2 regions of the Streptomyces sp. NPDC004721 genome follow, and region 1 is predicted to be linked to the other one. Evidence: predicted binding sites of a transcription regulator. Region 1 holds the regulator's gene; the other holds the start of a gene.

Region 1 (21,849 bases):
ACAGCGCCTGGTGGATGTCACCCAGCCGGTGCCCGGCGACCTGGTCGGCCAGGGCCACGATGCCCGCAAAGAGCGGGCTGGCCGCGCTGGTGCCGACGTAGACATCCCAGCCGACCCGCTTCGGGTCGTAGCTGGAGTACACCCATGCGCCGCCGTTCATCGCGGCGGACATCGAAACGTCGGGGGTGCCGCGGCGGTGGCCGACCACCTGCTCGACCCCGTTCTGGTACGAGGGACGGGCGAAGACAGGGGACAGGCCGCCGCCGCTCGCGCCGTCGTCGTTGTAGACACTGTCCGGCGCGATGCGGTCGCCCTTGGCGTCCAAGTGCAGCTGGGTGCCGCCGACCGAGACGACCAGCGGGTCGGAGGACGGCCAGGAGTTGGCCCTGTACGGGTAGTTGGCCTCGCCGTTCGCGGTAGGGCTGGTGGCTCCGTCGTCGCCGGAGGCGGCGAGGACGGTCACACCGCGCCTGGCCGCGTCCTTGAAGGCGTACCGCAGGTTCTCAATGCTGGAGAAGTCACCGCTGCGGAAGCCGGGGAAGGTGTTCTCCGTCGCGCCGAAACTCTGGCTGATCACATCGCCCACACCGCGGTCGATGAGCGACTTCTCGGCGTCCATCATCTCTCGCAGGCCGGTGGTGCCGTCCCCGCTCTGGTTGACCCCGGTCTCCACCAGGACGATGCGCGCGTCCGGGGCGACGGCATGCGCCATCTCCACGTCAAGGGTGCTCTCCCCGGCCCAGAAGTTGTGGTCCCCGTTGGCGGGGTCGAAGGGCGGGACGGTACCCCACTTGACCACGTCGACGTGGGTGCTCTTCATACCGAACCGGGCGCTGTAGACATCCAGGTCATGCTGGATGGTCGGCGAGCCGAAGGAATCCACGATCACGATCGTGCGCCCCTTGCCGGTGACTCCCGCCCGGTACAGCGGGTTCAGGTTGTACGCCCGCTGGAACTGGGTCGGGGTGTAACAGGAGATCTGCCACTTCGCCTGGCACTGCTCGGTGGTCAGCAAGCCGCGGGCCGTGTTCTCCGATTGCTGCCCGGCTGCTGCCGGCACGGCCTCGACTCCTTGCACCGAATGCACGGGTGCGGCGGCCGCAGAACCGGACAAAATAGGCGATAGCAGTGTGACATTGGCGAGGGTAGTGACCCCGGCCACCGCGACCGCGATGCGGCGTCGCGCACGAACTCCGCGCATGCTTAATCCCCTTGCAAGGTGAGACCCCCACTCGACAGTTGCCGCAATCCCACCGCGAGGCCATGCGCAGAGCAAGTACTTACCCCTGTGCGACTTCTCACTGATGTGCTACTTGTCACTGTTGTCCGATTCAGGACCGTGTGGCCATGCCGAGCGCGCAAAGTACGATCCGGGTGGCACATCGAGGACCGCAAGTCGCCCCCGTTCTCGTGCAGCTGTAGCCGGGTGCCAACTGGACCTTCAAGGACCGGGGTTGTCTCGGGCACGGGTGGTGACGGCTGACCCGGCGTCCGCTAAATCCGCTAGCCAGGTCCATGTCACGCTCAGAAGGCCCAGCTCGCGGGCGACTGCAGGCTGGGCCTTCAATCCGCCCTCGACCGAAGCGCCGTCGATCCCGTGATGGTGGTTCGGGTACCGGCGCGGGCGCGAATCGGTGAAGCAGAGTTGAGGAAGTCCAGAGCTTGGACGGAGGATGGCCGGCATGACCTCCAGCGCACGCCCGCTCCTCAACCGCCGGCTCGCCGAGTTCGGGACGACCATCTTCGCCGAGATGTCCGCGCTCGCCGTGCGGACCGGGTCGATCAACCTGGGGCAGGGCTTCCCCGACACCGACGGACCCGAGGAGATCCGGGAGGCGGCCGTCCGCGCGCTGCGGGACGGGCGGGGCAACCAGTATCCGCCGGGCCCGGGCATCCCCGAGCTGCGCACGGCGGTCGCGGAGCACCAGCTGCGGCGGTACGGGCTCTCCTACGACCCGGACACGGAGGTGCTGGTCACGGCGGGCGCCACCGAGGCGATCGCGGCGACGCTCCTCGCGCTGCTGGAGCCCGGCGACGAGGTGATCGCCCTGGAGCCGTACTACGACTCGTACGCCGCCTGCATCGCGATGGCGGGCGGGAAGCGGGTGCCGGTGACGCTCCGGCCGCACCAGGAGGGTGCCGGGTTCCGGCTCGACCTGGACGAGCTGCGCGACGCGGTGACCCCGCGGACCCGGCTGCTGCTCCTGAACACCCCGCACAACCCGACCGGCACCGTCCTCACCCGCCCCGAACTGGCCGAGATCGCCCGGCTCGCCGTCGAGCACGACCTGCTCGTGGTGACGGACGAGGTGTACGAGCACCTCGTGTACGACGACGCCGAGCACATCCCGCTCGCCACGTTCCCCGGCATGCGCGAGCGCACGGTGAGCATCTCGTCGGCGGGCAAGACGTTCTCGTTCACTGGTTGGAAGGTCGGCTGGGTCACCGCCGCCGCTCCCCTGGTCACGGCGGTCCGCTCGGCCAAGCAGTTCCTGACCTACGTGAGCGCCGGGCCGTTCCAGTACGCGGTCGCCGAGGCGCTCGCCCTCCCCGACAGTCACTTCACCGGCTTCCGCGAGGACCTGCGCGCCAAGCGCGATCTGCTCGCCACCGGCCTGACCGAGGCGGGCTTCGAGGTCTTCCGCCCCCGGGGCACGTACTTCATCACCACCGACATCGCCCGGCTCGGCGAGAAGGACGGCATCGCCTTCTGCCGCGCCCTGCCCGAACGCTGCGGCGTGGTCGCCATCCCCAACGCGGTCTTCTACGACGACCGGGAGGCGGGCCGCACCCAGGTCCGCTTCGCCTTCTGCAAGCGGACGGACGTCCTGCAGGAGGCCGTGTCCCGCCTCCGGAGCCTGTGAGCAGGGGTGCGCGCGGGTCCGGGTCCGGCACGGCCCTGGATGCGCGCGGGCCCCGGTCCGCACGGCGAAGAGCCCGGTCCCGGTACGCGGCCAGTCGTGGCCTGCGTCCCGGGCCGGGCTCCCGTCCGGCTACGGCACGTATCTGCGCGCGTTCACACGGACACCGCTGTGCGCGATCGCCGAGGGACTACTCCTCGTCGTTGTCGTCCTCGGGCTTGTCCGCCTCGTTGATCTCCTGCTCGAGGCCGAGCTGCTCGACGAGCCACCGGTCGAACTCGATGGCGGCCCGCACCCAGCTGACCGTCGAGGAGACGAAGTGCTCCAGGCTCACGCCCATGCCGATCAGCATCTGCGCCTCGCCGATGAGGCGGACGGTGCCGTCGTCGTGGGTGTGGCTGTACACCTTGGGCCACAGGGTGCGCCGGTTCCAGTCGTCGATGGACTCCAGCAGCTGCGGCTTCTCGTCGATCTTGTGGGGCCGGTCGTAGAACGTCCGCACCGAGAAGACCTGCTGGTCGGCCTCGCCTCGGAACATGAAGTACGTACGGAACTGCTCCCACGGCGCCGCGAGGTCGCCCTCGTCGTCGACGACGTACTTGAGCTCCATCTGGTCCAGGAGCTGCTTCACGAGGTCCTGATCCGGGACGACGGGGCCCGCCGCTCCTTGGGGCTGCGGCTCGGGCTGGCCCCCGAAGTTCGGAATCGAGGACGGGTCGATGCTCACCGTGTTTTTCCCTTCGTACGGATCTCGCCATCCTCCCTCATGCGGGGAGGGGGGTGGCAAGCCCTCCGGGAGGCTGTCAGCCCTGGGCTGACACGATCCGGCCGTCAGGTGGACGTCCGGCAAACGGAGGTGGGAGGTCATGACGCGGACACGGGGCGGGACGAAGGGACTGTGCCCTTCCTCGCCGCCTTCGCGTGCATCGTGCTGTCCGCCCCCGAGTACCCACTGAGCGGCGGACCCACGGAGATCCCCGCACCGGCCCGACACGCTTCCCGGCGTTCACGGTGTGACGCGGTCCGCCACCCACCGTGGTGGCGGACCGCGCCGGGGCTCACAGCGTCTTGCCGGTCGGCGGGCCCACCAGCAGGCCCTCGCCGAAGCGGTCGACGCGGACCGTGTCGCCGTCCTTGATCTCGCCGGCCAGGATCTCCTTGGCGAGGCGGTCGCCGATGGCGGTCTGGACCAGACGGCGCAGCGGGCGGGCGCCGTAGGCCGGATCCATGCCCTCCTCGGCGAGCCAGGCCAGGGCGTCGGGGGTGACGTCCAGGGTCAGGCGGCGCTCCGCCAGTCGGCGGGCGAGCCGGTCGATCTGGAGCCCGGCGATCCGGCTCAGCTCCTCCTTCGTCAGGGCCGAGAAGACCACCAGGTCGTCCAGCCGGTTGAGGAACTCCGGCTTGAAGGAGACGCGGACCGTCTCGAGGACCTGCTCCTTCTTCTCCTCCTCGCTCGTCAGCGGGTCGACCAGGTACTGGCTGCCCAGGTTCGAGGTCAGCACCAGGATGGTGTTGCGGAAGTCGACCGTGCGGCCCTGACCGTCCGTCAGGCGGCCGTCGTCCAGCACCTGCAGCAGGATGTCGAAGACCTCCGGGTGGGCCTTCTCCACCTCGTCGAGCAGCACCACGCTGTACGGGCGGCGGCGCACCGCCTCGGTGAGCTGGCCGCCCTCCTCGTAGCCGACGTAGCCGGGCGGGGCGCCGACCAGCCGGGCCACGCTGTGCTTCTCGCCGTACTCCGACATGTCGATGCGGACCATGGCCCGCTCGTCGTCGAAGAGGAAGTCGGCGAGCGCCTTGGCGAGTTCGGTCTTGCCCACGCCGGTCGGGCCGAGGAAGAGGAACGAGCCCGTCGGCCGGTCCGGGTCCGCGATGCCGGCCCGGCTGCGGCGTACGGCGTCGGAGACGGCCCGGACGGCCTCGGCCTGGCCGATGAGCCGCCTGCCGATCTCCTCCTCCATGCGCAGCAGCTTCTGCGTCTCGCCCTCCAGCAGGCGGCCGGCCGGAATCCCGGTCCAGGAGGCGACCACGTCGGCGATGTCGTCGGGGCCGACCTCCTCCTTGACCATGGTGTCCTTGGCGGCCTCCTCCTCGGCCTGCGAGGCGGCCTCCAGCTCCTTCTCCAGGTCCGGGATCTCGCCGTACAGCAGCTTGGAGGCGGTGTCGAAGTCGCCGTCGCGCTGGGCGCGTTCGGCCTGGCCGCGCAGGTCGTCCAGCCGCTCCTTCAGCTCGCCGACCCGGTTGAGGGCCTGCTTCTCCTTCTCCCAGCGGGCGGTCAGGCCGCGCAGCTCCTCCTCCTTGTCGGCGAGGTCGCGGCGCAGCTTCTCCAGCCGCTCGCGCGAGGCCGCGTCGGTCTCCTTGTCGAGCGCCAGCTCCTCCATCCGCAACCGGTCGACGCCGCGCTGGAGTTCGTCGATCTCCACCGGAGAGGAGTCGATCTCCATCCGCAGCCTGGAGGCGGCCTCGTCGACGAGGTCGATCGCCTTGTCGGGCAGGAAGCGGGAGGTGATGTAGCGGTCGGACAGGGTCGCGGCGGCCACCAGCGCGGAGTCGTTGATCTGCACCTTGTGGTGGGCCTCGTAGCGGCCCTTGAGCCCGCGCAGGATCGCGATGGAGTCCTCCACGCTGGGCTCGGCGACCAGCACCTGCTGGAAGCGCCGCTCCAGCGCCGGGTCCTTCTCGATCCGCTCCCGGTACTCGTCGAGCGTCGTGGCGCCGACCATGCGCAGCTCACCGCGGGCCAGCATGGGCTTGAGCATGTTGCCGGCGTCCATCGCGGAGTCGCCGCCGGCGCCCGTGCCGACGACGGTGTGCAGTTCGTCGATGAAGGTGATGATCCGGCCGTCGGAGTCCTTGATCTCCGCCAGTACGGTCTTGAGCCGCTCCTCGAACTCGCCGCGGTACTTCGCGCCCGCGACCATCGCCCCGAGGTCCAGCGCCACCAGCCGCTTGTCCTTCAGGGACTCGGGCACGTCGCCCTTGACGATCCGCTGGGCGAGCCCCTCGACGACGGCGGTCTTGCCGACGCCGGGCTCACCGATGAGGACCGGGTTGTTCTTGGTGCGGCGCGACAGCACCTGCACGACGCGGCGGATCTCCTGGTCCCGGCCGATCACCGGGTCGAGGCGGCCCTCGCGCGCCGCCGCGGTGAAGTCCGTGCCGAACTTCTCCAGGGCCTTGTACTGGCCCTCGGGGTCGGGTGTGGTCACCCGGCGTCCTCCCCTCGCCTTCGAGAAGGCGTCCTGAAGCTTCCTGGCATCGGCGCCCTGCCCGGACAGTACCTCGCCGGCCGCGCCGCCCTTCGCGGCGATGCCGATGAGCAGGTGCTCGGTGGACAGGTACTCATCCCCGAGGTCCCGCGCCCTGCTCTGCGCGTCCGCGATCACGGCGAGCAGCTCGCGGTTGGGCTGCGGCGGCGCGACCGTGGACCCGGTCACGCTGGGCAGTGACGCGAGCACGCGCTCGGCGCCGGAGCGGACGGAGACCTGATCGGCCTCGACGGCCGACAGCAGGTCGATGATGTTCTCGTTCTCCTGCCCCTCGAGCAGCGCGAGGAGCAGGTGGGCGGGGGTGAGGTCGGGGTGCCCCTCCCGTACGGCCCGGTTGCCGGCCGCGCTGATCGCGTCACGGCTCCTGTTGGTCAGCTCGGCGTCCACGGTCGCTTCTCTCCTCCTTGACGAGCGCTCTCTGCCACTTCTCCCAGTCCTGACTCAGTCAGCGTACACAAACTTGAGTCTATTCCACTCAAGGTCGGGGCGGGAGCTTTCCCGGAGAAGGGGGTTCGCGGCTCGCGGGGTGCCGGGCGGGTTAGGTTGCGACTCATGGCCACCACCACGTACGCCCTCGACCCGGGCGCCCCCGACGCGTCGTATCTCGGCTTCTGGCGGGAACGGCACCTGTGCACGCTGACCACCCTGCGCCCGGACGGCACCCCGCACGTCGTTCCCGTCGGGGTGACCTACGACCCGGAGGCGCGGCTGGCCCGGGTGATCACGAACAAGGCGAGCGCGAAGGCGGCACACGTCCTGGCGGTCGGCCCGCAGGGCGCGCCGGTCGCGGTGTGCCAGGTGGACGGGCGGCGGTGGGCGACGCTGGAGGGACGCGCGTTCGTCCGCACGGAGCCGGAGCGGATCAGGGAGGCGGAGCGGCGGTACGCCGAGCGCTACGAGCGGACCCCGGGACCCAACCCGTCCCGTGTGGTGATCGAGATCGAGCTGACCCGGGCGCTGGGGCGCGGCTGAGCGGCGCTCTTTTTCAGCCAGTGATCGAATCCGCTGATACCCGGAGATTTCCAGGGAAAACTACAGCGGCGTCACCGTGTTCAGGTCACGGTGACGCCGCTGCGGGGGGAAGCACCTGAGCGATCTGTTACGACGGGGGAATCGCGTCAGGCACTGCGGGGGGTGGCGGTGACAGTCCTGAGGACCGAGGGTTCCACCGCCACCTGGCGGTGGTCCCTCTGGTCCAGGTTCACAAAGATCATTCCGTAACGGACGGCACACCGTACGGGCTGCGGCGCCCCCCGAGGCCGCCGCAGACACCGGTACGCCCGTACGTCTCCGTCCTCGTCCCGCGTAACGACGACCGGCTCACCGAAGACGGCCACCATCAACGAGTCACCGCTGTGGGGGAGGGCGGTGACCAGGTCGATGAAGTGCCAACCGGAGCGGTAGGCGGTGGCCATCTCACGGCGAAAAGAACGGTCGTCGGGTGGAGTGGTCACGTCAGCCCCCAGAACTCGTTGCCGAATCCGCAGGAGTTGTGTTCACGGCCACCGCCGGCCACTTGCTGTCCGCTCGGTCGTCGACCTTCTTCTCCATCTGGCCGCTCAGCGCCACGAGGGCCACAGCGGCGGAGAAGGTGGCGACAAGTATCGAGCGAAGCACTCTCTTACCCATAGTCGGCTTCATCCTCACTTGAAGGTCCCCTCTTCCCCCCGTCGGAATACGACGATGGCTCATTCAGGCACGTCATGGCCACACAATCGGTGCATCATGTTCCTGCACGTTCAGGACCCTGGGGGGTGGAGATTTGACAACGAATCGGACTAACGAGACACATCCCCACGGGGTGACCGAGATGTGCGACGAAGGTGGCCGACTTTATGCGAGTGCCCTGCGCTCCGGCCGCATCTCCCGCGCCGACGCCGAACCGGCCCCGTGTCTGATGGAGTTCGCCCTGCTCCATCCCGATCCCGACGATCCCGACTGGCTGCGCCCCGTCCCACCGGGCATCGCGCTGGCTCGGCGTCTCGGTCCGCTCGAGCGCGAGATCGCCGAGCGCCGACGGCGGTCGATCGAACTGTCCGATGCATTCGAGCCGTTCCTCTCACTCAGCGCGCAGACGACATCGGCCACCCACGCCATCACGGTCCTGGAGGGCAGCGGCCGGATCAACACCGCACTCGACCTGGCCACGTCCCAATGCCAGGTCGAGATGCTCACCGTCCAGCCGAGCAACCGTTTCACGGAGCGGACCATCCTGCAGGGCCTGGAGCGTGACACGGCGCTGGTCGACCGCGGCGTGCGCATCCGCACCCTCTACCAGCACACGGTCCGCTACAACCTCGAACAGCTGGCTTACGTGGACCAACTCGCCAACGGCAAGGTGGAGTACCGCACGATCGACGAACTGGTGGAGCGCCTGATCATCTGCGACGAGACGGTCGCCTTCATCCCCACCCGGGACGATCAGCAGGTCGCGCTGGAGCTACGCCATCCGGGACTGGTCCGGTACCTGATCAAGGTCTTCGAGTTCATGTGGAACCGCGCGGTCCCGTTGAGTGCCGGCACCCCCTACGAAACGGCCCCCGACGGCATCACGGAGATCCAGCACTCCATCGCCAAGCTCCTCGTCGAGGGCCACGTCGACGAGGCCATCGCGCGTCGGCTGGGCATGAACGTACGCACCTGCCGCGCCCACATAGCCAAGCTGGCCACGGCTCTGGGCAGCGGCAGCCGGGCCCAACTCGGTTACCTCATCGCCCAGTCGGGGATTCTGGAGCAGGACCACTGACGGCGAGGGGACAAATGTCGTGACGTCGGCACCGCATCCGGACCACCGTCCGGAGGACCTGTGCTCCCCGGGCACGGCACTGTACGAACGAGCCCTGCGCCAGGGGCAGGTGGCCGCCCGGGAGGCCGCCGTCGCACCCTGCCTGGTCGACTTCGGCCTGCTGCACCCCTCGGTCGCCGACACGAGCCGGCTCGAACCGGTGCCGCCCGCCGCCGTCCTGCACCGGCTCCTGAGGGGCTCCGCCGAGCGCATCGCCGAGGAACGACAGCGCGAGGAACGGCTGACCGAGACGTTCGCGACGCTGATGCGCGTCGACGGACCGCGTACCGCCGGGCCGGACTCGCCGGTGCTCAGACTCCTCAGCGGTACCCGCCGGATCAACCAGGCCATCACCGAGACCATGGCTGAGGCGAGCCGGGAGCTGCTGTGCGTGCAACCGCACGCGGGCCTCGTCGGCCGACGCGTCGAGGAGGCCCGGGCCGTGTCGCTGGTGCGCGACCAGGCACTGCTGGACCGAGGTGGCCGCATTCGCACCCTCTACCAGCACACCCTGCGTCATGTGCCCTCGGTGCCCGCCTATCAGGAGCGGTTGACCGGCGACGTCGAGGCCCGCTCCCTCGACGAGGTCACCGCCCGCCTCGTCCTCGTCGACCGCCGGGTCGCCTTCATCCCCGCCAACGGTGACGCCACCCTCGCGCTCGAAGTGCGCCACCCGGCCCTCGTGGGGTACTTCGCCACCACCTTCGACCGGCTGTGGCGGCTGGCCACCCCCATGTACCCACTGACCGTCCGACAGCCGTCCGCGGACGGCGTCACCCCCCGGCAGCGCGCCATCGCCGGCCTCCTCGTCGAGGGTCACACCGACGCCGTCATCGCCGACCGCCTCGGCATGAACGTACGCACCGCCCGTGAGCACATCGCCAAGCTCGCCGCCACCCTCGGCAGCGGCAGCCGGGCCCAGTTGGGCTACCTCATCGGGCAGTCGGGAATTCTTGACCCGGAACCGTGAACGGCCCCACCACGGCGGTGCGCGGCGGCCCGTCCAGCCCCGCCTGGGCGATCCGCACGCCCAACTGCGTACGGCTGGCCGCGCCCAGCGTCTCCGACAGCCGGGCGATGTGGGCCCGGCAGGTGCGGACGCTGATGCCCAGCCGCTCGGCGATCACCGCGTCCTGGTGGCCCTCGGCCAGCAGCGCCGCGATGGACCGCTCGCGGTGGGAGATGCCCTCGATGCCCGTGTCGGGCAGCGGCGCGGTCAGCGGGATCGCCAGCCGCCAGAGCCGTTCGAAGACCGTCCCCAGGTACTCCACCAGCGCGGGATGGCGCAGTTCCAGCGCCATCGTGCGGTCGGCGTTGGCGGGCACGAAGGCGACCGTGCGGTCGAAGAGGATCAGCCGGTCGATCACCTCGTCCAGCGTGCGTGCCTCGACCGCGTCGCCCATCAGCTCCAGGTAGTTGAGCAGCCCCTGGCCGTGCCGGGCCACGTGCGTGTACAGGTCCCGCATCCGCACCCCGCGCCCGCGCAGTGCCAGTGCCCGGTGCAGCCCCTCGGACAGCTCGTGCTCGCGGCGGATGCCGCCCGGCTGGACGGTCAGCACCTCGGTGGTGCACGCCTCGGTCGCCTCGTCCATGGCCGCCTGGATGCGGGACAGGCCGTCCAGGACCCGGATCGCCGTGCCCTCCACGGTCGCGGCGGACACGCGCACCTGGCGGCCCAGCCCGGCGTACCGCTCGACGGCGGCCACCACCGAGCCCACCCGCCGGTGGCTCTCACTGACCTCGTCGTACATCCCGCGCAGCAGCCGGGTCATGACCTCCTGCGGCGCGGTCGGCACCAGGAAGTCCATGTCGTCGGGGTCCGGGTGCAGCAGGGCGAGCTCAAGCAGGCAGGGCACCGGCTCGGCGAGCCGGCGCGGCACCCGGCCCCGTCGTACGGCCCGGGAATACACGTGCTCGCCGGCCTCGCACAGTCGCTCGGCACCGTGTGGATGCTCCGCCGTCCCGTGCCCGGTCATGCCCCATCACACCCCCGGTCTCCGCGTCTTCCGCAGCGCAACTATGCGCGGCGCGGACCGGCTGTGCAACACGGCTCCTACCGGAGCGACCCCCGAAAACCAGCGGTTTCGACCGGTGTGCACCAACCTCCACTTGACGGACCGCAACGTGGCCGGAACCGACTGTTGAACCCGAACGGGTCCTACCAGCAGGGGAGTTACTTCAGAAGACCGATCGCCACGCAGGCCTCCCGGTACTTCGCGGTGCAGATGTCGGCCACCTTGTAGATGTCGTCATCGATGACCGTGTCCTGGATGTTGTTCTTCGTCAGGGCGACCACGGAGACCAACTGGGCCGGAATGTCCTTGTGGGTGGGGCTGCTGACCCGGTCCCGGGTGAGGGAGTCGAACTGGATGTCCTTGCCCTGGACCTTGGCGACCGCCATCTGGGCGGCGGTCTCGGCCTCCGTCGGGTAGGACTTGTACACGCTCATGTACTGCTCGCCGGTGACGATCCGCTGCACGGCGTCGAGTTCGGCGTCCTGGCCGGTGATGAACGGCAGGTCGGTGATGCCCGCCCTCTTGAAGGCCTTGATGACGCCGCCCGCCATGCCGTCGTTGGCGGAGTAGACGGCGTCGATTTTGCCCTCGCCGAGCGAGGCGAGCGCCTGGGCCATGTGCGCCTCGGCGTTCTCGGGCTTCCAGTCCTTGGTGTCGTAGGACTTGGCGATGGTGACCTTCCCGTTGAGCTGGGAAAGCGCGCCCTCCTTGAACTGCTTGGCGTTCGGGTCGGTGGGCGAGCCGTTGATCATGACGATCTTGTCGGTGGTGTCGACGCCGGAACCCAGCGCCTCGAGCAGGGAGCGGCCCTGCACCTCGCCCACCAGTTCGTTGTCGAAGGAGATGTACGCGTCGATCGGACCCTCGGAGAGCCGGTCGTAGGCGATGACCGGGATGGCCGCGTCCTTGGCCTTCTGCACCATGTCGGCGATGGCGTGCGAGTCGACGGCGTCGAGCAGGATGACGTCGACCTTGTTGTCGATCATCCGCTGCATCTGGCCGGCCTGCCGGCTCGCGTCCGCGTCCGCGTTGGCATACTCGACCTTACCCTGGTTCCGGGTCAGGGCCGCGACCTTCTCCTTGATGATGGGGTAGTCGAACTTCTCGTACCGGGTGTTGGCCGTCTCCGGCAGCAGCAGACCCACCGTCAGGTCGTTGCCCTTGGTCGGGCTCGCGTCGCTGCTGCTCCCCGACCCGCCGAGCGCCCCGCAGGCGGCGAGCGAGAAGGACAGCGTGGGCGCGACCACGGCTATGGCGATACGACGCATCGAGGTGCTCACTTCTGGTGCCTTCCGGACGTGGGCGCAGCATTGCGACCCAGGTGACTGAAAAGCCAACGCGGAGGCGACCACCGGCGTCAAGCGGAACCACTTAACGAGATGGCAACGCAACGCTCCGCTGTGCCTGTGAAGACCTTGCGGAGCCTTGCTGAATCGCCTCCAAACGCCCTTTACGGGCCCCGCACCCGACGGCCGCCCACCGCCGGGCCAAGATCCGTACAACCAACTCCCCGCCACGCGAGTCGTGGTCACGGGAGCCTTGCTCCGGCGTTCCCGTCACGACCAGAGGACCGAATGAAGCCAGCCGGCCGTACCACGGCCACGACCGTCGCGCTCACCGCCGCCTGCGGGATGCTCTCGGCGACCGCTCCCGCCTCGGCGGCCGTGAACTGCGCCTCGCCCGTCTACAAGCGGCAGTTCTATGCGAACACCACGTTCTCCGGCCAGCCGAAGAAGACGGACTGCGACAGCGCGGTCAACGAGAACTGGGGCACCGGCGCGCCCGCCAAGGGCCTGCCGAAGGACAAGTTCGGCGTGCGCTGGACGGTGACCCGGAACTTCGGCTCCGGCGGGCCGTTCGTGTTCGCGGTCGCCGTGCAGGACGGCATACGGGTGTACCTGGACGGCAAGCGCAAGGTCGACCTGTGGAAGAACGTGTCCTCGACGGTCAGCAGGACCGTCAACGTCACGATCCCCTCCGGCACCCACACACTGCGCGTGGACTACGTCAACTGGACGGGCCGGGCCAACGTCAAGTTCGGCTACGCGCCACGGACTTCGGCGAGCGTCGACAGGGCCAGGCCGCTCGCCCCGGCAGGCCTCTCCGTGTCGTACGACAAGAACACGGGCAAGGCCAGGGCGACATGGGCCAAGAACAAGGAGATGGACCTCGCCGGGTACCGCCTGTACCGGCGCCCCAAGGGCAACGGCGGCTGGACGCGCCTGACCACGACCGCGGCGACCTCCGCCACGGACACCCCGCCGCCCACCGGCCAGGTCTTCTCCTACCAGGTCCGCGCCTACGACAAGGCCGGCAACGAGTCCACCGGCGGCACCGACCGCCCGGTCACCACCGTCGACACGACACCGCCCGCCCCGCCCGGCGGCGTGGACCGGAACTGGACCTTCGGCCGGGTCACCACGGTGAACCTGACCTGGGACGGCAGTCCCGACCCCGACCTGGCCGGCTACCGGGTCTACCGGTCGACGAGCAGCCCCGTCGCCCCGACCGCCGAGAACCGGGTGGGCGAAACCGGGCCGACCACCCGCTGGACCGAGACACCGCCCCCCACCGGCGACTTCTACTACTACGTCGTCACGGCCGTCGACATCCACGGCAATGAGTCTGCGGCCTCCGGCACCGCCTGGTACCAGACGTACGACACCACCGCACCGACCGTCGTCCCGGAGGTGACGGCCGTCGACGGGGAGTACGAGGTGACGCTGACCTGGCCGTGGCAGTCGGACCCCGCCTCGCCGCTGAGCGGGTACGCGGTCTATCGCGACGGCACCCGGATCGGCAACGCGCGCTACGGCGACGACGGGTCGGGTTACTTCGTGGACACCTCGGTCAAGCGCTCCACGACGTACACCTACTGGGTCCTGGCCATCGACGACGCGAACAACGGCGGCCCCCTGGCACAGGTCACCGTCGACCACGTCGGCGACTACACCGCCCCCGCCCCCGTGACCGGCCTGACCGCGACGGCGGCCGGCAACGGCATCCTGCTCGAATGGGACGGCGGCACGGCCGCCGACTTCGACCACTACCGGGTCTACCGGGGCGTGTATGCCGACGGCCCCTGGACGTACACCGACATCACCAGGACCCTCGACGGCCACATGCAGCCCCGCAGGCTGGACCGGAACCTGCCCGACGGCGAGAGCCTGCGCTACGCGGTCGTCGCCGTCGACCGGGCCGGCAACGCCGTGGACGTCGCCTCGGCCCCGTCCGTCGCCGTCACCGAACTCGACCTGCGGCCCCCGCAGACCTGGCCGGACAGCTCGGACATCCTGTACACGAGGGCCGACAACCAGGCCGAGGGCAACTCGGTCCGCGTCTCGTACACCCCCTCGCTCGACCCGCGCGGCCCGGCGATCGGCTTCCTCGTCGACCGCTGGGATCCCGCGGCCGGCACCTGGGTCAGGATCACCGCCACGCCGGTCACCGGCACCCAGTGGTACCTCGACACCACGGCGCCGAGCGACACCACGGTCTTCTACCGGGCCACCGTCGCCTACCCGGACGGGACCGAGTCGGCGCCGGTGGGCACCCACGCGTTCACCTGAGCCGGGGCCGCCGGCGGCACGACGAGGGGCCGGGAGGCTGTACGGCCTCCCGGCCCCTCGTCGCGCTCGTGCCCGAGTGTGTCGTGCGCGGTCCGCGGCCGGATGCGTGTCAGTCCGGCTGCTGCCGCTTGGGCCGCCACACCACCAGCGCGCTGGTCTGCTGGACCTCCTGGTAGGGGACCAGGTCCCGGCGGTAGGAGGCGTGGACGGCGGCCTCGCGCTGCCGCATCGCCGCCGCGGCGCCGTCCAGCGCCGCCTGGAGTTCCGCGATCCGGGACTGGAGCGCGGTGACCTGGTTCTCCAGTTCGATGATGCGCTTGATGCCGGCCAGGTTGATGCCCTCGTCCTGCGACAACTGCTGCACCTGGCGGAGCAGTTCGATGTCACGGGCCGAGTAGCGGCGCCCTCGGCCGGCGGTGCGGTCGGGGGACACCAGGCCCAGGCGGTCGTACTGGCGGAGTGTCTGCGGGTGCAGTCCGGACAGCTGGGCGGCCACCGAGATGACGTACACCGGTGTGTCTTCCGTCAGTTCGTACGGGTTGCGACGGCGGCCGTCCATCTCACTCATGCTCCCTTCGCGGCCTCGAACAGCTCGGCCCGCGGGTCCTCGCCCGCGGTGGCCTCGCGATACGCCTGAAGCGCGTCACGAGCCTTCCCCGACAGGTCCTTCGGGACACTCACCTCCACGGTGACCAGGAGGTCGCCGTGGCTGCCGTCCTTGCGGACCGCGCCCTTGCCGCGGGCCCGCATCGTACGCCCGTTCGGTGTGCCCGGGGGCAGCTTCAGCGTCACCGGGGGACCGCCCAGGGTGGGCACGCGGACCTCGCCGCCGAGGGCCGCCTCGGCGAACGTGACCGGCACGGTCACGGTGAGGTTGTCGCCCCGGCGGCCGAAGACCGGGTGCTCCCCGACGTGCACCACCACGTACAGGTCGCCCGCGGGTCCGCCGCGCTCGCCCGGGGCGCCCTTGCCGCGCAGCCGGATGCGCTGGCCGTCGCTGACCCCGGCCGGGATGCGGACCTGCATCGTCCGGGACGACTTGGCCCGCCCGGAGCCCATGCAGACCTCGCAGGGGTTCTCCGCGATGAGTCCGCGGCCCTTGCAGTCCGGGCACGGGTCCGTCAGCGAGAATCCGCCGCCCGAGCCGCGCGCCACCTGTCCGGTGCCGACGCAGGTCGGACACACCCGCGGTGTGCCGTTCTTGTCGCCGGTGCCCGAACAGGCCTTGCACGGCTGCTGGCTGGACATGCGCAGCGGCACCGTCGCGCCCTCGATGGCCTCCGTGAAGCTCAGCGTGACCTCGGACTCGATGTCCTGGCCGCGCCTGGGCTGGGCGCGCGTGGTGCCCGTGCCGCCCCGGTTGAACAGGCCCCCGAAGACGTCACCGATTCCGCCGCCGAAGCCGCCGCTGCCGCTCCCGCCCTGGGCACCTCCGAAGAGGTCGCCCAGGTCGAAGTTGAAGGAGCCGCCGCCGGCGCCCGGTCCGGGGCGGAAGCCGCCGTTGCCGAACAGGGCGCGGGCCTCGTCGTACTCCTTGCGCTTCTTGGCGTCGCCGAGCACGTCGTTCGCCTCGGAGATCTCCTTGAAGCGCTCCTCGGCCTTGGCGTTGCCCTTGTTGGCGTCCGGGTGGAACTCGCGGGCGAGCTTCCGGTACGCCTTCTTGATCTCGGCCTCGGTGGCGTCCTTGGGGACGCCGAGGACCTTGTAGTAGTCCTTCTCGATGAAGTCCTTGGTGCTCATCCCCGACGTCCCTCCTCTCGTGCGTCGTCAGTTATTACGTCAGCCCTCCTCCGGGCCACCGCTCTCCTTGTCCTCGCCCTGTTCGGCGGCCTGGGCCGTGCCGGACTCCTCGGCCGGCTTGACCGTCTGCGCGCCGGGCTGGGGCTCGGCGACCGCCACCCGCGCGGGGCGGATGGTGCGCTCGCCGATCCGATACCCGGGCTGCAGAATCGCCACGCACGTCGTCTCGGTGACGTCCGGTGCGTAGGAGTGCATCAGGGCCTCGTGGATCGTCGGGTCGAAGGGCTCGCCCTCCTTGCCGAACTGCTGCAGCCCGAGCTTCGCCACCACGGTCTCCAGCGACTCGGCGACGGACTTGAAACCGCCCACCAGTTCGCTGTGGTCCCGCGCGCGGCCGATGTCGTCGAGCACGGGCAGGAGCTCGGACAGGATGTTCGCGACAGCGACCTCCCGTACCGCGATCCGGTCGCGATCGACCCGGCGCCGGTAGTTCTGGTACTCGGCCTGGAGCCGTTGCAGGTCCGCCGTGCGCTCGCCGAGCGCCGTGCGCACCTGGTCCAGCTGGGCCGTCAGCGCGGCCGACTGGTCCGCGTCACCGGCCGGGGCCGCGCCCTTGTCCTGGGCGGCGGCCGGCGCGGCGTCCTCGGGGGTGGTGCCGGAGGCGGCGTCGGACTGCGGTGGAGGCTGCGGCTGGTGTTCCTCGAAGCCGGGGGTCTCCTCCGTCACGCCGCACCGTCCTTGCGCTCATCGTCGACGATCTCGGCGTCCACGACGTCGTCGTCGGCCTTGGCCTGGCCCGCGCCGGCGTCACCGGCACCGCCCGCGGCCTGCGCGGCCTGGGCGTCGGCGTACATGGCCTGGCCGAGCTTCTGGGAGACGGCGGCGACCTTCTCCGTGGCGGCACGGATCGCGGCGGTGTCCTCGCCCTTGAGCTGCTCCTTCAGCTCGGTGACGGCGGACTCCACCTCGGTCTTGATCTCGCCGGGGACCTTGTCCTCGTTGTCCTTGAGGAACTTCTCGGTCTGGTAGACGAGCTGCTCGCCCTGGTTGCGGGTCTCGGCGGCCTCGCGACGCTTGTGGTCCTCCTCCGCGTAGCGCTCGGCCTCCTCGCGCATGCGGTCGACCTCGTCCTTCGGGAGCGAGGAGCCGCCGGTGACGGTCATCTTCTGCTCCTTGCCGGTGCCGAGGTCCTTCGCCGTGACGTGCATGATGCCGTTGGCGTCGATGTCGAAGGAGACCTCGATCTGCGGGACGCCGCGGGGCGCCGGCGGCAGACCGGTCAGCTCGAACATGCCGAGCTTCTTGTTGTACGCGGCGATCTCGCGCTCGCCCTGGTAGACCTGGATCTGCACCGACGGCTGGTTGTCCTCGGCCGTGGTGAAGATCTCCGAGCGCTTGGTCGGGATCGTGGTGTTGCGCTCGATCAGCTTGGTCATGATGCCGCCCTTGGTCTCGATGCCGAGGGACAGCGGGGTGACGTCGAGCAGCAGGACGTCCTTGACCTCGCCCTTGAGGACACCGGCCTGGAGCGAGGCGCCGATGGCGACGACCTCGTCCGGGTTCACGCCCTTGTTGGCCTCCTTGCCGCCGGTCAGCTCCTTGACGAGCTCGGCGACCGCGGGCATACGGGTGGAACCACCGACGAGCACGATGTGGTCGATGTCGTTGACGGAGACGCCGGCGTCCTTGATCACGTTGTAGAACGGCGTCTTGCAGCGCTCGAGCAGGTCGGCCGTCAGCTGCTGGAACTGGGCGCGGGTGAGCCTCTCGTCCAGGTGCAGCGGGCCCTCGGCGGACGCGGTGATGTAGGGCAGGTTGATCGAGGTCTCGGTGGACGAGGACAGCTCGATCTTGGCCTTCTCCGCCGCCTCGCGCAGACGCTGCAGGGCCATCTTGTCCTTGGACAGGTCCACGCCGTGACCGGCCTGGAACTGCTTGACCAGGTAGTCGACGACGCGCTGGTCCCAGTCGTCACCACCGAGGTGGTTGTCACCGTTGGTGGCCTTCACCTCGACGACACCGTCGCCGATCTCCAGCAGCGAGACGTCGAACGTACCGCCACCGAGGTCGAAGACGAGGATCATCTGCTCGTCCTTGTCGAGGCCGTACGCCAGGGCGGCGGCGGTCGGCTCGTTGACGATGCGCAGCACGTTCAGACCGGCGATCTCGCCGGCCTCCTTGGTGGCCTGGCGCTCGGCGTCGTTGAAGTACGCCGGGACGGTGATGACCGCGTCCGTGACCTTCTCGCCCAGGTAGGACTCGGCGTCCCGCTTCAGCTTCTGCAGCACGAAGGCGCTGATCTGCTGCGGGTTGAAGTCCTTGCCGTCGAGGTTGATCTTCCAGTCGGTGCCCATGTGGCGCTTGACCGACCGGATGGTCCTGTCGACGTTGGTGACGGCCTGACGCTTGGCCACCTCGCCGACCAGCACCTCGCCGTTCTTGGCGAAGGCGACGACGGACGGCGTGGTCCTGGCACCCTCGGCGTTGGTGATGACGGTGGGCTCGCCGCCCTCCAGAACGCTGACGACGGAGTTAGTCGTGCCCAGGTCGATGCCGACCGCACGTGCCATGGTGAATCCTCCAGCTGACTTGAGTGGAACGGACTCAAGTGTGCCCGAGGCTCACCGTCGGGTCAACAGACCTGAGCCGCATCGACTCAAGTCTTATCCATCCCTTATACGCAAGGGTGCTCTGACCTGCGGCGATGTGGATTGCCGGGGCGGAGGAGGCGGATATTCAAGTTGACGGCGAGGGACCTGAACGCCGGGTGCGCCGGTCTCCGCGTCGTACGGAGCCCTGCCGCGGGGGGCTCTGGGAGCCCCCGCGCCGGACTGCCTCAGGGCGCGGAGGACCCGGAAGGGCTCGGTGCGGGGACGGGCGCCGGAGGAGTCAGCGCGCACGCGTGGCGGTGCCCCGGAACCGGACGCGTCGCCACGCGCGCGTGTGGCGGCACCGGCGGCGCTCCGGGCGGTCCGCTCCTCGGGCCGCCCGCGGGTGCCGGGCACCCGGGTCTGCCCCCGGGTGCCCGGCACCCGGGACTGCGAGCGCGTACCGGAACCCGGGGCCTGCGCGCGGACGCTGTTGAGTTCGGTCGGCCGCCGCGGCGCGTACGCAGGCACCCGCAGCAGCCCGAGGACGACCGCCAGGGCCGCCCCGGCCACCCACAGTACGGCCGTCGGCTCGGCCCAGCCCGTGTGCACCAGCACCCCGACCAGGACCGCGGCGAAGGTGGCGAGACCGAGCAGGACGGTCGCGCCCGGCGGAGTCGGCCCGAGCCGGCGCAACCGGTGCGCGAGATGGTCGGGGCCGCGGCGCAGCAGGGGACGCCCGGCCAGCTTCCGCGACGCGAGGACCAGCACGGCGTCGGCGCTCGCCGTGGCGGTGAGCGCGAACAGCACCGCAACGGTGGAGACCGTGCCGTACCCGGTACGGGTGAGGAGGGCCGCGGAGGCGACCACGAAGCCGGTGAACAGCGAGCCGCCGGACCCGAACGCGACCCGCGCCGGATGCCAGTTGTGCATCAGGAAGCCGGTGAGGGCGGCGGCCAGCACGCTCAGCAGCACCGCGAGGTCGTCCATCACCTCGGCCGCCGCGCACACGCCCACCCCGAACGCGGTGAGCACTCCCATGGTGCCCGCGAGGCCGTCCGCGTGATCGAGTCCCCGGAAGGCGGCGGCCACACAGGCGATCCAGACCACGGCGGCGATCCCGGCCACCGGCCCGATCTCGTCGTACGGCACCACGCAGGCCGCCGCGAGGGCCGTACCGACGAGCAGGAACGGCGTCTTCAGCCGCCATACGTCCGCCGCGGTCCCGAGTACGGCGACCGCCGCGCCCGCGGCGAGCAGCCTGCCGACCCCGTCGCCCAGCGGGGCGGTACCGGTCCAGCCGCCCGCCGCGGCGACCAGGCAGGTGCTGAGCACCACGGCCAGGCCGCCGAGCAGCGGCAAGGGGCGCGCCCGCCTCCTGCGGTCGACGAGACCCAGCCGGAGCGCGAGCACTCGGAGCAGCGCCGAGAGCAGGGCGGCGAGGAGGAGAGCGGTGATGGCGGTGGCGATCCCGTATAGCACGGTTCTTAAATTAGGGGTATATGGGGCGATCGGGTGTGAATAACACGATCGGAACGCGACTGGATTCCCGGGCGGCCCCCAGGCACCCCCCGGACGGCCCTCAAGGTGCCGCTCAGCGACCCAGATCACCCCGCGCCCGGCTGCATTGCGACAGAGGATGGGGGTAGTCTCAGACGGACTACATAAGTTACCGCTCAGTAATCTCGAGGCCGCCTCAGGAGCCCCCATGCAACTCGCCGCGATCATCGTGTCGCTGGTCCTGACCGTGGTCGGCGTCGCACTGCTCGCCCGTGCCATCGGCCAGTTCGTCCGGTACTTCAAGCTGGGCCAGCCCGTACCCGCCGGCACCCGTACCGACAACCCCTACCAGCGCAGCGTGACCCTGGTCCGGGAGTTCCTCGGCCACACCCGGATGAACCGGTGGGGCATCGTGGGCGTCGCCCACTGGTTCGTGGCCGTCGGCTTCCTGACGCTGCCGCCGACTCTCGCACAGGCGTTCGGCCAGCTGTTCCGGGCCGACTGGACGCTGCCGGTCATCGGCGACTTCCTGCCGTTCGAGATGTACATCGAGTTCATCGGCGTGATGACCGTCCTCGGCATCGCCGTGCTCATCGCGATCCGGCTGCTGAGCCTGCCGTCCCGGCCCGGCCGCAAGTCCCGCTTCGCCGGCTCCAAGGCCGGCCAGGCGTACTTCGTCGAGTACGTCATCCTCACCATCGGCCTCGCGATCTACGTCCTGCGCGGACTGGAGGGCGCGCTGCACCACGTGGAGCACTACGAGGCCGGGTACTTCGCCTCGTACCCGCTGGTGCTCGCCTTCAAGAGCCTGTCGGCCGGCACCCTGCAGAACCTGGTCTACCTGACCGCGATGATCAAGATCGGCACGTCCTTCGTGTGGATGATCGTGGTCTCCCTGAACACCAACATGGGCGTGGCCTGGCACCGCTTCCTGGCCTTCCCGAACATCTGGTTCAAGCGCGAGGCCGACGGCGGCACGGCCCTGGGCGCCCTTCAGCCGATGACCTCCGGCGGCAAGGCGATCGACTTCACCGACCCCGGCGACGACGACGTCTTCGGCGTCTCCCAGGTCGAGCAGTTCTCCTGGAAGGGCCTGCTGGACTTCTCCACCTGCACCGAGTGCGGCCGCTGCCAGTCGCAGTGCCCGGCCTGGAACACCGGCAAGCCGCTCTCCCCCAAGCTGCTGGTCATGTCGCTGCGCGACCACGCGCACGCCAAGGCCCCGTACCTGCTGGCCGGCGGCGGCAAGTCGATGGAGGGCGAGGAGAAGGCGTCCGCCGAGCAGCTGAAGGACGTCCCGGCGGCGGCGCTCGCGGAGGCCGAGCGCCCGCTGATCGGCACGCTCGAGGAGAGCGGCGTCATCGACCCGGACGTCCTGTGGTCCTGCACCACCTGCGGTGCCTGCGTCGAGCAGTGCCCGGTCGACATCGAGCACGTCGACCACATCGTCGACATGCGCCGCTACCAGGTCATGATCGAGTCCTCGTTCCCGTCCGAGGCGGGCACGATGCTCAAGAACCTG
Region 2 (9,018 bases), on a different contig from region 1:
GGGTGAGGCGGTCCCCGTCGACGGACCAGCCGGGCAGTTCGGCCAGCCGGTCCTCGATCTCCTTGTGCGACAGCGGTGCGACGGGCATGGGGCCGGCTCCCTTCCTGGACCTCTCCTGGACCTCGCGTTCCTGTTCAGACTGCCACAGGAGGGCCGCCGCGTCCCGGGCCGGAACGGGCCCTAGGGTCTTTCGTTTGGATCAGGCCGGATCAGGGAGCGGGGCGTGATCCAAACGAGAGGCCCTAGGCTCAGCCGGCCACGCACTCGGCCGCGAGGTCGTCCGCCAGGGCGGCGATCCTGGCGCGGCCCTCGACGTGTTCCACCCAGGTGTGCGGCAGGCCGTGGTCGCCGTGCCGGGCGCCGAGGATGTTTCCGCAGATGGATCCGGTGGAGTCGCTGTCACCCGAGTGGTTGACGGCGAGCAGCAGGGCGTCCTCGACGCGTGGGGCGGCCAGGGCGCTGTAGACGCCGATGGCGAGGGCCTCCTCGGCGACCCATCCGGCGCCGAGCCGCTGAAGCCTCTCGGACGTCGGAGTGCCCTGTGCGGCCAGGTCGAGGGCCTGTTCCAGGGCGGCACTGGTCTCCTCGTGCCCTGCATGGCGGGCGAGCAGCCGCAGCGCGCGCAGGACCGCACCCTCCACGGAGTCCCCGGACACGAGGTACGCGACGATCGCGGCGAGCGCGCCGGCCGCGTAGTAACCGGTGGGGTGGCCGTGGGTCGTCTGGGCGCAGCGGGCGGCCATGCCGAAGGCGGTGGCGGGGTCGGTGCGGGTCAGCCCGAAGGGCGCCGAGCGCATCACGGTGCCGCAGCCCTTGGAGTCGGAGTTGACCGGGCCGGGCGGGCCGAGTTCGGCCGCCGGATCGGGCACGAAGTCCTGGGCGAGCCCGGACAGGCAGGCGTTTCCAGGGGCGCGGCGGGCGTACAGCCACCGCTCGGTGATCAGTCCGCCGCGCGGACCCTCGTAGGAGCCCCCGGCGGGCCCGGCCATCTCAGTGTCCTCGGGGCCCTGCCTGCGCTGGGTCTCCAGCCAGCGCTCGTAGGCCCAGCGCACCAGGCGGGGCCAGCCGCCGCCGATGCCCCGCAGCCGCTCGCGCTCGTGGGCCTGGCGCAGGCCCTCCACGGTGAACAGGGTCATCTGGGTGTCGTCGGTGATCCGGCCCACCGCGCCGTCCCCGTCGGGCACCAGGCCGGTCACGCCGCGCGGACCGTGCACGGCGCGGATCCGCTCCAGGGAGTCGAATTCGACCGGATAGCCGAGCGCGTCCCCGACGGCGCCGCCCAGCAGGCAGCCGCGCACTCTGGCGCGGTACACCGCCGTCGCCTCCCAGGACGGCTTCCACGGCTCGGTCATACGCCCCCTCCTCGACTACGGTCGTGCGTATGGCCATTGTCGCGTCCGGCACCACCGCGTCCCCCACCGCCCCCGCAGCCCAGGGCGTGGGCCCGCTGCTGCGGTCCTGGCGGGAGCGGCGGCGGATCAGCCAGCTCGAACTGGCGCTGCGCGCCGACTCCTCGGCCCGGCACATCAGCTTCGTCGAGACCGGACGGTCCCGGCCGAGCGAGGAGATGGTGCTGCGGCTGGCGGAACACCTGGAGGTGCCGGTGCGGGAGCGCAACTCCCTGCTGCTGGCCGCCGGTTACGCCCCGAGGTACCGGCAGACCCCGCTGGAGGACCCGGCGCTCGGCCCGCTGCGCGAGGGCCTGGAGCGGCTGATCCGGGGATACGAGCCGTATCCGGCGCTGGTGGTCGACGCGACGTACGACGTGGTGAGCGCGAACCGGGGCATCACGATGCTGCTGGAGGGCATCCCGGAACGGCTGCTCACCGCACCGCTGAACGCCATGCGGCTGACCCTGCACCCGGACGGTCTGGCGCCGCGCATCCGCAATCTGCGCGAGTGGCGCGGGCATCTGCTCGCCCAGATGGAGCGGCAGGTCGCGCTGCACCGCTCGGCCGCGCTGCGCGAGCTGTACGAGGAGGTGGCGGCCTACCCGGTGCCGCGGGGCACGCCGGAGACGGCGGAGCCGCCCGGGCAGGTGCCGTACTTCGCGCTGCCGCTGCGGATCGAGCACGACGGGCGGGTGCTGTCGTTCGTCTCCTCCATCTCCACCTTCAACACGCCCATGGACGTGACGGTGGCGGAGCTGGCGATCGAGACGTTCCTGCCCGCCGATCCGGCCACCGTCGAGTACCTTCACTCGTCGTGGGCGGGAGAGAGCCGGGGTGCATGGCGTGAGTGAGCGGCGGGCGGCGCCCACCGTGGGCCAGGTGGTGCTCGGCAAACGGCTTCAGGAACTGCGGGAGAAGGCCGGACTGGGACGCGAGGCGGCCGCGCGCGTCCTGCGGGTGGCCCCCGCGACGGTACGGCGGATGGAGACGGCCGAGGTCGCGCTGAAGATCCCGTACGTGCAGATGCTGCTGAGCGCCTACGGGGTGGGCGACGAGGCGGCCGCCGCGTTCGTCGCGCTGGCCGAGGAGGCCAACGCGCCGGGCTGGTGGCAGCGGTTCCACGACGTGCTGCCGGAGTGGTTCAGCCTGTATGTGAGCCTGGAGGGCTCCGCCCGGCTGATCCGCTCCTACGAGCCGCACTTCGTACCGGGACTGCTCCAGACGGAGGACTATGCGCGGGCGGTTCTGGAGGCGGGGACGGTCGGGCAGCGCAGGCCGGACGCGGTCGAGCGGCACGTGTCGCTGCGGATGGCCCGGCAGCGGCTGCTGGAGCGGGCCGATCCGCCGCACCTGTGGGCGATCATCGACGAGACGGTGCTGCGGCGGCCGGTGAGCGACCGCCCCGAGGTGATGCGCGAGCAGCTGGACAAGCTGCTCCTCTACACCGAGCGGGACCGGGTGACGCTGCAGGTCGCCGAGTTCGCGCGGGGGCCGCACGCGGGGACGTACGCGCCGTTCTCGCTGTTCCGCTTCGCCGAGCCGGAGCTGCCCGACCTGGTCTACACCGAGTACCTGACCGGCGCCCTGTACCTGGACTCCCGCACGGAGATCTCCGCGCACCTCGAGGTCCTGGACCGCATGACGGCCGCCGCCGCCACCGCCGAGCAGACCCGCGAGCTGCTGCGGAAGTACCGCGAGAACCTGTGAGCCGCACCCGGCGGTCGAGCGACCTGTAGCCCTGGGTCCCCTCGTTCGGATCAGGCGAAAGACCCTAGGCGGCTCCGCCCCTGGTGTCGCGTTCGTCGTCGACGATCTCCGCGTCCACCACCGTGTCCTCGTCGGGCGGTGCCGCCCGCGGTCCGGTGCTCTCCGTGCCGCTCTGCTGGGCCTGGGCGTACATCGCCTGGCCCATCCGCTGGCTGACGGAGGCCAGTTTGTCGATGGCCGTGCGCAGCGCGGGGGTCTCCGCCTGCTGCTCCAGGAGGGCTTTCACCTCGGCGGCGGCGGCCTCGACCTCCGACTTGGTGTCGGCGGGCACGCGGTCGCCGTTGTCGCGGAGGAAGTTCTCCGTCTGGTAGACGAGCTGCTCGGCCTGGTTGCGGGTCTCGGCGGACTCCCGGCGCTTGCGGTCCTCCTCGGCGTACTGCTCGGCCTCCCGCATCATGCGGTCGATGTCGTCCTTGGGCAGTGCCGAGCCGCCGGTCACGGTCATCTTCTGCTCGCGGCCGGTGGCGAGGTCCTTGGCCGAGACGTGCATGATCCCGTTGGCGTCGATGTCGAAGGCGACCTCGATCTGCGGCACCCCGCGCGGGGCGGGCGGCAGGCCGGTGAGGTCGAAGACGCCGAGCTTCTTGTTGTACGCGGCGATCTCACGTTCGCCCTGGTAGACCTGGATGCCGACCGAGGGCTGGTTGTCGGTGGCGGTGGTGAAGATCTCCGAACGCCGGGTCGGGATCGTGGTGTTGCGCTCGATGAGCTTGGTCATGATGCCGCCCTTGGTCTCGATGCCGAGGGACAGCGGGGTGACGTCGAGGAGGAGGACGTCCTTGACGTCGCCGCGGATCACGCCCGCCTGGAGGGCGGCGCCCACGGCCACCACCTCGTCGGGGTTGACGCCCTTGTGCGGGTCCTTGCCGGTCAGCTCCCGCACCAGGTCGGTCACGGCCGGCATCCGGGTGGAGCCGCCGACGAGGATCACGTGGTCGACGGCCGAGAGCTTGATGCCCGCGTCCTTGACGGCCTGGTGGAAGGGCTTGCGGCAGCGGTCCAGCAGATCGGCGGTGAGCTCCTGGAACTGGGCCCGGGTCAGCTTCTCGTCCAGGTGCAGCGGGCCCTCGGCGGAGGCCGTGATGTAGGGCAGGTTGATCGTGGTCTCGGAGGACGACGACAGCTCGATCTTGGCCTTCTCGGCGGCCTCGCGCAGCCGCTGCACCGCCATCTTGTCGTTGCCGAGGTCGACGCCGTACTGGCCCTTGAACCGCTTGACCAGGTGCTCGACGATCCGCTGGTCCCAGTCGTCGCCGCCGAGGTGGGTGTCACCGTTGGTGGCCTTGACCTCGATGACGCCGTCGCCGATCTCCAGCAGGGAGACGTCGAAGGTGCCGCCGCCGAGGTCGAAGACGAGCACGGTCTGCTCCTCGCCCCGGTCCAGGCCGTAGGCGAGCGCGGCGGCCGTCGGCTCGTTGATGATCCTCAGGACCTTCAGGCCGGCGATCTCCCCGGCCTCCTTCGTCGCCTGCCGCTGGGCGTCGTCGAAGTACGCCGGCACGGTGATCACCGCGTCCGTGACGTCCTCGCCGAGGTACGCCTCCGCGTCCCGCTTCAGCTTCTGCAGGACGCGCGCGGACAGCTCCTGCGCCCGGTAGCGGGTGCCGTCGACGGAGCCCTGGTCCGGGAAGCGCCAGTTCGCGTCCCCCATGTGGCGCTTGACCGAGCGTGCGGTGCGCTCCACGTTCGTCACCGCCTGCCGCTTGGCCACCTCGCCGACGAGCACCTCGCCGTTCTTGGCGAACGCCACGACCGACGGCGTGGTGCGCGCGCCCTCGGCGTTGGCGACGACGGTGGGGTCGCCGCCTTCCAGCAGGGCCACCACCGAGTTCGTCGTCCCGAGATCGATCCCGACCGCACGTGCCATCTTCGTCCCCTTCCGGGCGCCTCCTGCTCTCCAGCACAAAACTTGAGTGCGCTGTTGTCAATGCCGCGTACCCGCCGGCTGCCGCTCTACCCGGGAACACCGATGCCGCGCCCGGGACGAGGGGCGCGGCATCGTCGGACGTGGCCTCGGCTCAGGCGAGCTTCGCGTCCAGGGTGATCGTCGTACCGGCCAGGGCCTGGCTGACCGGGCAGTTCTTCTTGGCTTCCTCGGCCGCGGCGACGAACGCGTCGTTGTCGATGCCGGGGACCGTGCCCTCGACGCTGAGGTGGATGCCCGTGATGCCCTCGCCCGGCTGGAAGGTGACGTCCGCCTTCGTCCGCAGGGTGGTGGGCGGGGTGCCGGCGCCGGCGAGGCCGTGCGACAGCGCCATGGAGAAGCAGCTGGAGTGGGCGGCTGCGATCAGCTCCTCGGGGCTGGTCTTCCCGTTCGCCTGCTCGGCGCGCGACGGCCACGACACCGGCTGCTGGCCGATGCCGGAGGAGTCGAAGGTGACGACGCCGTTGCCCTCGAGCAGGTTGCCTTCCCAGACGGTGTGAGCGGTGCGCGTGGTTGCCACGGTTGGTTCCATACCTTTCGCCAAGGTTCCCGTTGCCGGGGTTCCGTAACCGCCATCCGATCACATCCGCGCCGTGCGCAACCACCGAACAGGCCGCGACCTGCCGTGGAAGGTGTGTGAATCGCCTGCCGGACGGCAGGGGGAGGCCCTACAGTCCGTTCCATGGTCGAACTCTTCCAAGTCCTCGGGGGAATCGCGGGATTTGGTGGGGTCGCTCTCGGTGTCCTGTACCTGCTCTACCGGGACCTCGTGCGCGACATCATCCGCAGGCGGATGTTCCGGACGCTCACTTCGGCGCAGGCGACCGCCCTGTTCGGGGCCGTGGTCGTGCTCGCCTTCGCCGTGGCGATCCTCGGGATCTTCGCCACCCTCGCCGAAAGCACGGGTGTCCGGCAGTTCCTGGTCCTCGTGGGCATGCTGCTGCTGTTCCTGCTGGCGGTGCTGTTCCTCGCGGTGCGCGTGGTCACCGGCCCGGTGGCCCGCGCGAAGGCCGACGGCGGTGCGGAGCGCAGGCTCACCACGGTGCGCCGGCACGTCGAGAGCGGGGAGGCCGACCAGGCGGAGCGCGCCCTGGAGGCGTCCCGGCTGGACCGCGAGTCGTCCGTGTTCTGGTACTGGAAGGCCAGGATCGCGCTGGTCCGGTCCAACCTCGACGTGGCGTACGGCTATGTCGAGGAGGCACTGAAGCTGGACGGCCGGGACCCGTACGGCATCGCGCTGAAGATAGAGCTGCTTCTGCTGGCGGGCGACCCCGACCGGCGTGACCGGGCCGCGCGGCTGTCGGTGGAGAGCACCGGCTTGAGCGGCGAACTCGACGCGTGGCTGCGCCAGTTGCGGGCCGAGGGAATGTTCGACGGTGGGGTACGCACCCGCACGGAGTTCGAGGCGCGGTGCCCGCTTCCCACCCGTACCACGGAGGATGTCCATGCGGAGTGAGCGGAGCAGGCACAGGGAGCAGCGGAAGGCGGTCCTCTTCCTCCCGTCGGCCACCGTCGCGGGCGGAGGCCCGGGCGGTGGGTCGTACGACGAGCCGGAGGAGGCGCTGCGGGAGGCACTGACCGCCGCGGCCCGGGCGGACCTGTTCCCGCTCTCGCCGCCGGCCCGTACGGCGGAGGAGGCCGACGCGCTCCTCGCCCGGCACCCGGACGCGCTGCTCCTGATCCACCCCGGCGGCCGGATCCCGCGCGACGCGCGCCCCCAACCGGGCGGCGCGCTGTGGCAACTCCTGCGCTGCGGAGCCGGACTGCGGCTGTGCGAACCGGCCACGGTGGCGGAGGCCGCTCTTCCGGAAGGCTCTTTACAACCGGAGGGGGCCTCTCGTGTGGAGGGTGCCTCGTCGTCGGTGGGGGCGTCGTCCTCGGAGGAGTCGCCGCTCCCGCCGGGTGCCCCGCTTCCGGGCGGCTCGGCCGCGCCGGGGCCCATGGGCCCCGGCGGCGAGGACCGGCTGGCACTGCTGGTGGTGGAGCTGCCCCGGGAGGGTGCTCCCGCCGCGGCCGGGCGGGCGGTACGCGCCGAGCGCGCGCGGCTGTGCCAGGACTTCGCGGCTCGCATCGGACTGCCGGCCGGGCCGGTGCTCGGGGAGAGCGCCGAGGACTGGGCGGTGGAGCTACGAGGGGCAGCGCGCTGGAACCTGCCGCTGACGGCGATCGTGCACCCCGGGATCACCCCGCCCGCCCCGGACAGCCCGGACGCCCCGCTGTGGGGATGGCTGCGGGCGGGTCGGGAGATCCGGTCGGCGTCCGCCCCGCGCGACGGGCGGTTCTCCCTGCGGGGGTCGGGGGCGGCGTCCGAAGGGGAACTCGGCACCGCCCACATCGGCCGTCTGAGCGCTCCGCCTCCGGACGAGGACGACTGGCTCTTCCCCGCCTCACTCGACGGGGAGATCCAAGCGCGCAGGCGGAGCGCCGCGCAACCTCCGCCGGGTTCCCGCGGGCCCGCCGGGCCACCGCCACCCGAGGACGAGGGCTACGAGGGCGATGCGTTCCTCCGCCGTCGCGGCCCCCGCGACGCGGTTCCCGAATCCGCGGCCACCGATCACCTCGGTGCCGCCGCGCGACGTCGCACCATCAGCTATGGCGCCCAGCCGCCCGGCCATCGCCTGCCCCTGTTCGGCCGCACCGGCCGGCCCCTCCCTCACGACGGACTCTTCATCCGCCGCAACAGCGCCTTCGGCACCCGTTCCCCCCTCGGCGTGCGGGATCTCATCGAGCAGGGCGTGATCATCGGGCAGGAGCAGATCCGGTTCGACGACTTCGTGGCGGCCCGCACGGAGCAGGTGCCCGGTCCCCCGCCCGGCCGGGCCGTCGGCGTCAGCCACGGGCTGGCGGCCGCGCAGGGCGAGTTCAGGGCCGACGAGGCGACGACCCACTTCCTGGAGATCACCCTGAAGGCGGGCGAGGCACCGCCCGAGGACGCCCCCGCCGAGCCGCTTCCGGTGAACTTCGTCTTCGTCGTGGACACCAGCGGCTCGATGCACGGCGAGAAGCTCGACGGCGTCAAGGCGGCCCTGCAGACCCTCTACGACCGACTGCGGCCGACGGACTGCCTGGGCGTCATCACCTTCGAGCACCACGTCCGCACGGTGCTGCCCGCCACCGCCAAGCGGGAGCTGCCACGCGAGCGCTTCGCCCAGGTGGTGGCCGGGCTGAGAGCCGGCGGCGGCACGGACATCAACCTCGGTGTGCAGTACGGCATCGACGAGATCGGCCGGAACGCCCTCGGCGGGGGCACGGTCAACTGCCTGTACCTCTTCTCCGACGGCGGCCCGACCTCCGGCGAACTGGACTGGGTCAGGATCCGCACGAACATCGCGGCCAAGCTCCGCGGCGACCTCACCGTGTCGTGCTTCGGCTTCGGCTCCGACGCCCGGATGCCCGAACTGGCGGCGCTGGCCGGGCTGGCCGGCGGTCACGCGACGTTCGTCACCCGGCCCGAGCAGGTGGGCACGGACCTGCTCGCCGACCTGAACCGGCGCGACCACCTGGCCGCCATCGACATCCAACTCCGCCTCGACATCGCCCCCGACGTGGAGATCCGGCACCTGTACGGCCACGACCTGGTCACCGACCCGCGCGCACGGGCGGCGGTGCTGCGGGAGGCGGCCCAGGCGGCCAAGCGCGCACAGCGGGACTACGGCGCCGAGGCCCTCCCGGACCTCATCACCGAGGAGACCGGCATCCGCATCTTCGCGCCCGACCTCGCATTCGGGGAGACGTACTGGATCGTCCTCGAACTGACCGTGCCGCCGGGCAGCGAGCCGCACCCCCTGGGCACCGGGGCCGTGCAGTACGTCGACACCGTCACCCGCGCGGGGCACCGGCACGAACTCGGCCTGGCCGCGGACCTCACCCTCACCGAGGAGACCGTGGCCGTGCACGCGATGGGCCTGTGGACCAGCGAGGTCACCTTCCACGCCC

Evidence for each region. Region 1 encodes HspR, which represses chaperone genes until heat shock. Its sites were predicted from a motif close to TTGAGNNNNNNNNNCTCAA; they were not measured.
Region 2: dnaK (molecular chaperone DnaK) is a predicted target of HspR. The motif match lies at 5,068-5,086, and genes of this name have one in related genera.

What each region holds. Positions count from the first base shown of each region.
Region 1 covers NZ_JBSGBZ010000001.1:293,296-315,144, reverse strand. The annotation lists gene ACWEK3_RS01465 (S53 family peptidase) at 1-1,060, opposite strand, end outside; gene ACWEK3_RS01460 (pyridoxal phosphate-dependent aminotransferase) at 1,674-2,864, shown strand; gene ACWEK3_RS01455 (YbjN domain-containing protein) at 3,052-3,588, opposite strand; gene clpB (ATP-dependent chaperone ClpB) at 3,920-6,517, opposite strand; gene ACWEK3_RS01445 (pyridoxamine 5'-phosphate oxidase family protein) at 6,683-7,102, shown strand; gene ACWEK3_RS01440 (hypothetical protein) at 7,249-7,584, opposite strand; gene ACWEK3_RS01435 (helix-turn-helix transcriptional regulator) at 7,941-8,876, shown strand; gene ACWEK3_RS01430 (helix-turn-helix transcriptional regulator) at 8,896-9,885, shown strand; gene ACWEK3_RS01425 (LuxR C-terminal-related transcriptional regulator) at 9,848-10,891, opposite strand; gene ACWEK3_RS01420 (sugar ABC transporter substrate-binding protein) at 11,089-12,198, opposite strand; gene ACWEK3_RS01415 (fibronectin type III domain-containing protein) at 12,505-14,499, shown strand; gene ACWEK3_RS01410 (heat shock protein transcriptional repressor HspR) at 14,609-15,058, opposite strand; gene dnaJ (molecular chaperone DnaJ) at 15,064-16,239, opposite strand; gene grpE (nucleotide exchange factor GrpE) at 16,279-16,965, opposite strand; gene dnaK (molecular chaperone DnaK) at 16,962-18,809, opposite strand; gene ACWEK3_RS01390 (undecaprenyl/decaprenyl-phosphate alpha-N-acetylglucosaminyl 1-phosphate transferase) at 18,903-20,309, opposite strand; gene ACWEK3_RS01385 ((Fe-S)-binding protein) at 20,536-21,849, shown strand, end outside.
Region 2 covers NZ_JBSGBZ010000077.1:1,120-10,137, forward strand. The annotation lists gene ACWEK3_RS37800 (4a-hydroxytetrahydrobiopterin dehydratase) at 1-88, opposite strand, end outside; gene ACWEK3_RS37805 (ADP-ribosylglycohydrolase family protein) at 249-1,352, opposite strand; gene ACWEK3_RS37810 (helix-turn-helix domain-containing protein) at 1,382-2,242, shown strand; gene ACWEK3_RS37815 (helix-turn-helix domain-containing protein) at 2,235-3,098, shown strand; gene dnaK (molecular chaperone DnaK) at 3,163-5,025, opposite strand; gene ACWEK3_RS37825 (OsmC family protein) at 5,177-5,602, opposite strand; gene ACWEK3_RS37830 (tetratricopeptide repeat protein) at 5,765-6,538, shown strand; gene ACWEK3_RS37835 (VWA domain-containing protein) at 6,528-9,018, shown strand, end outside.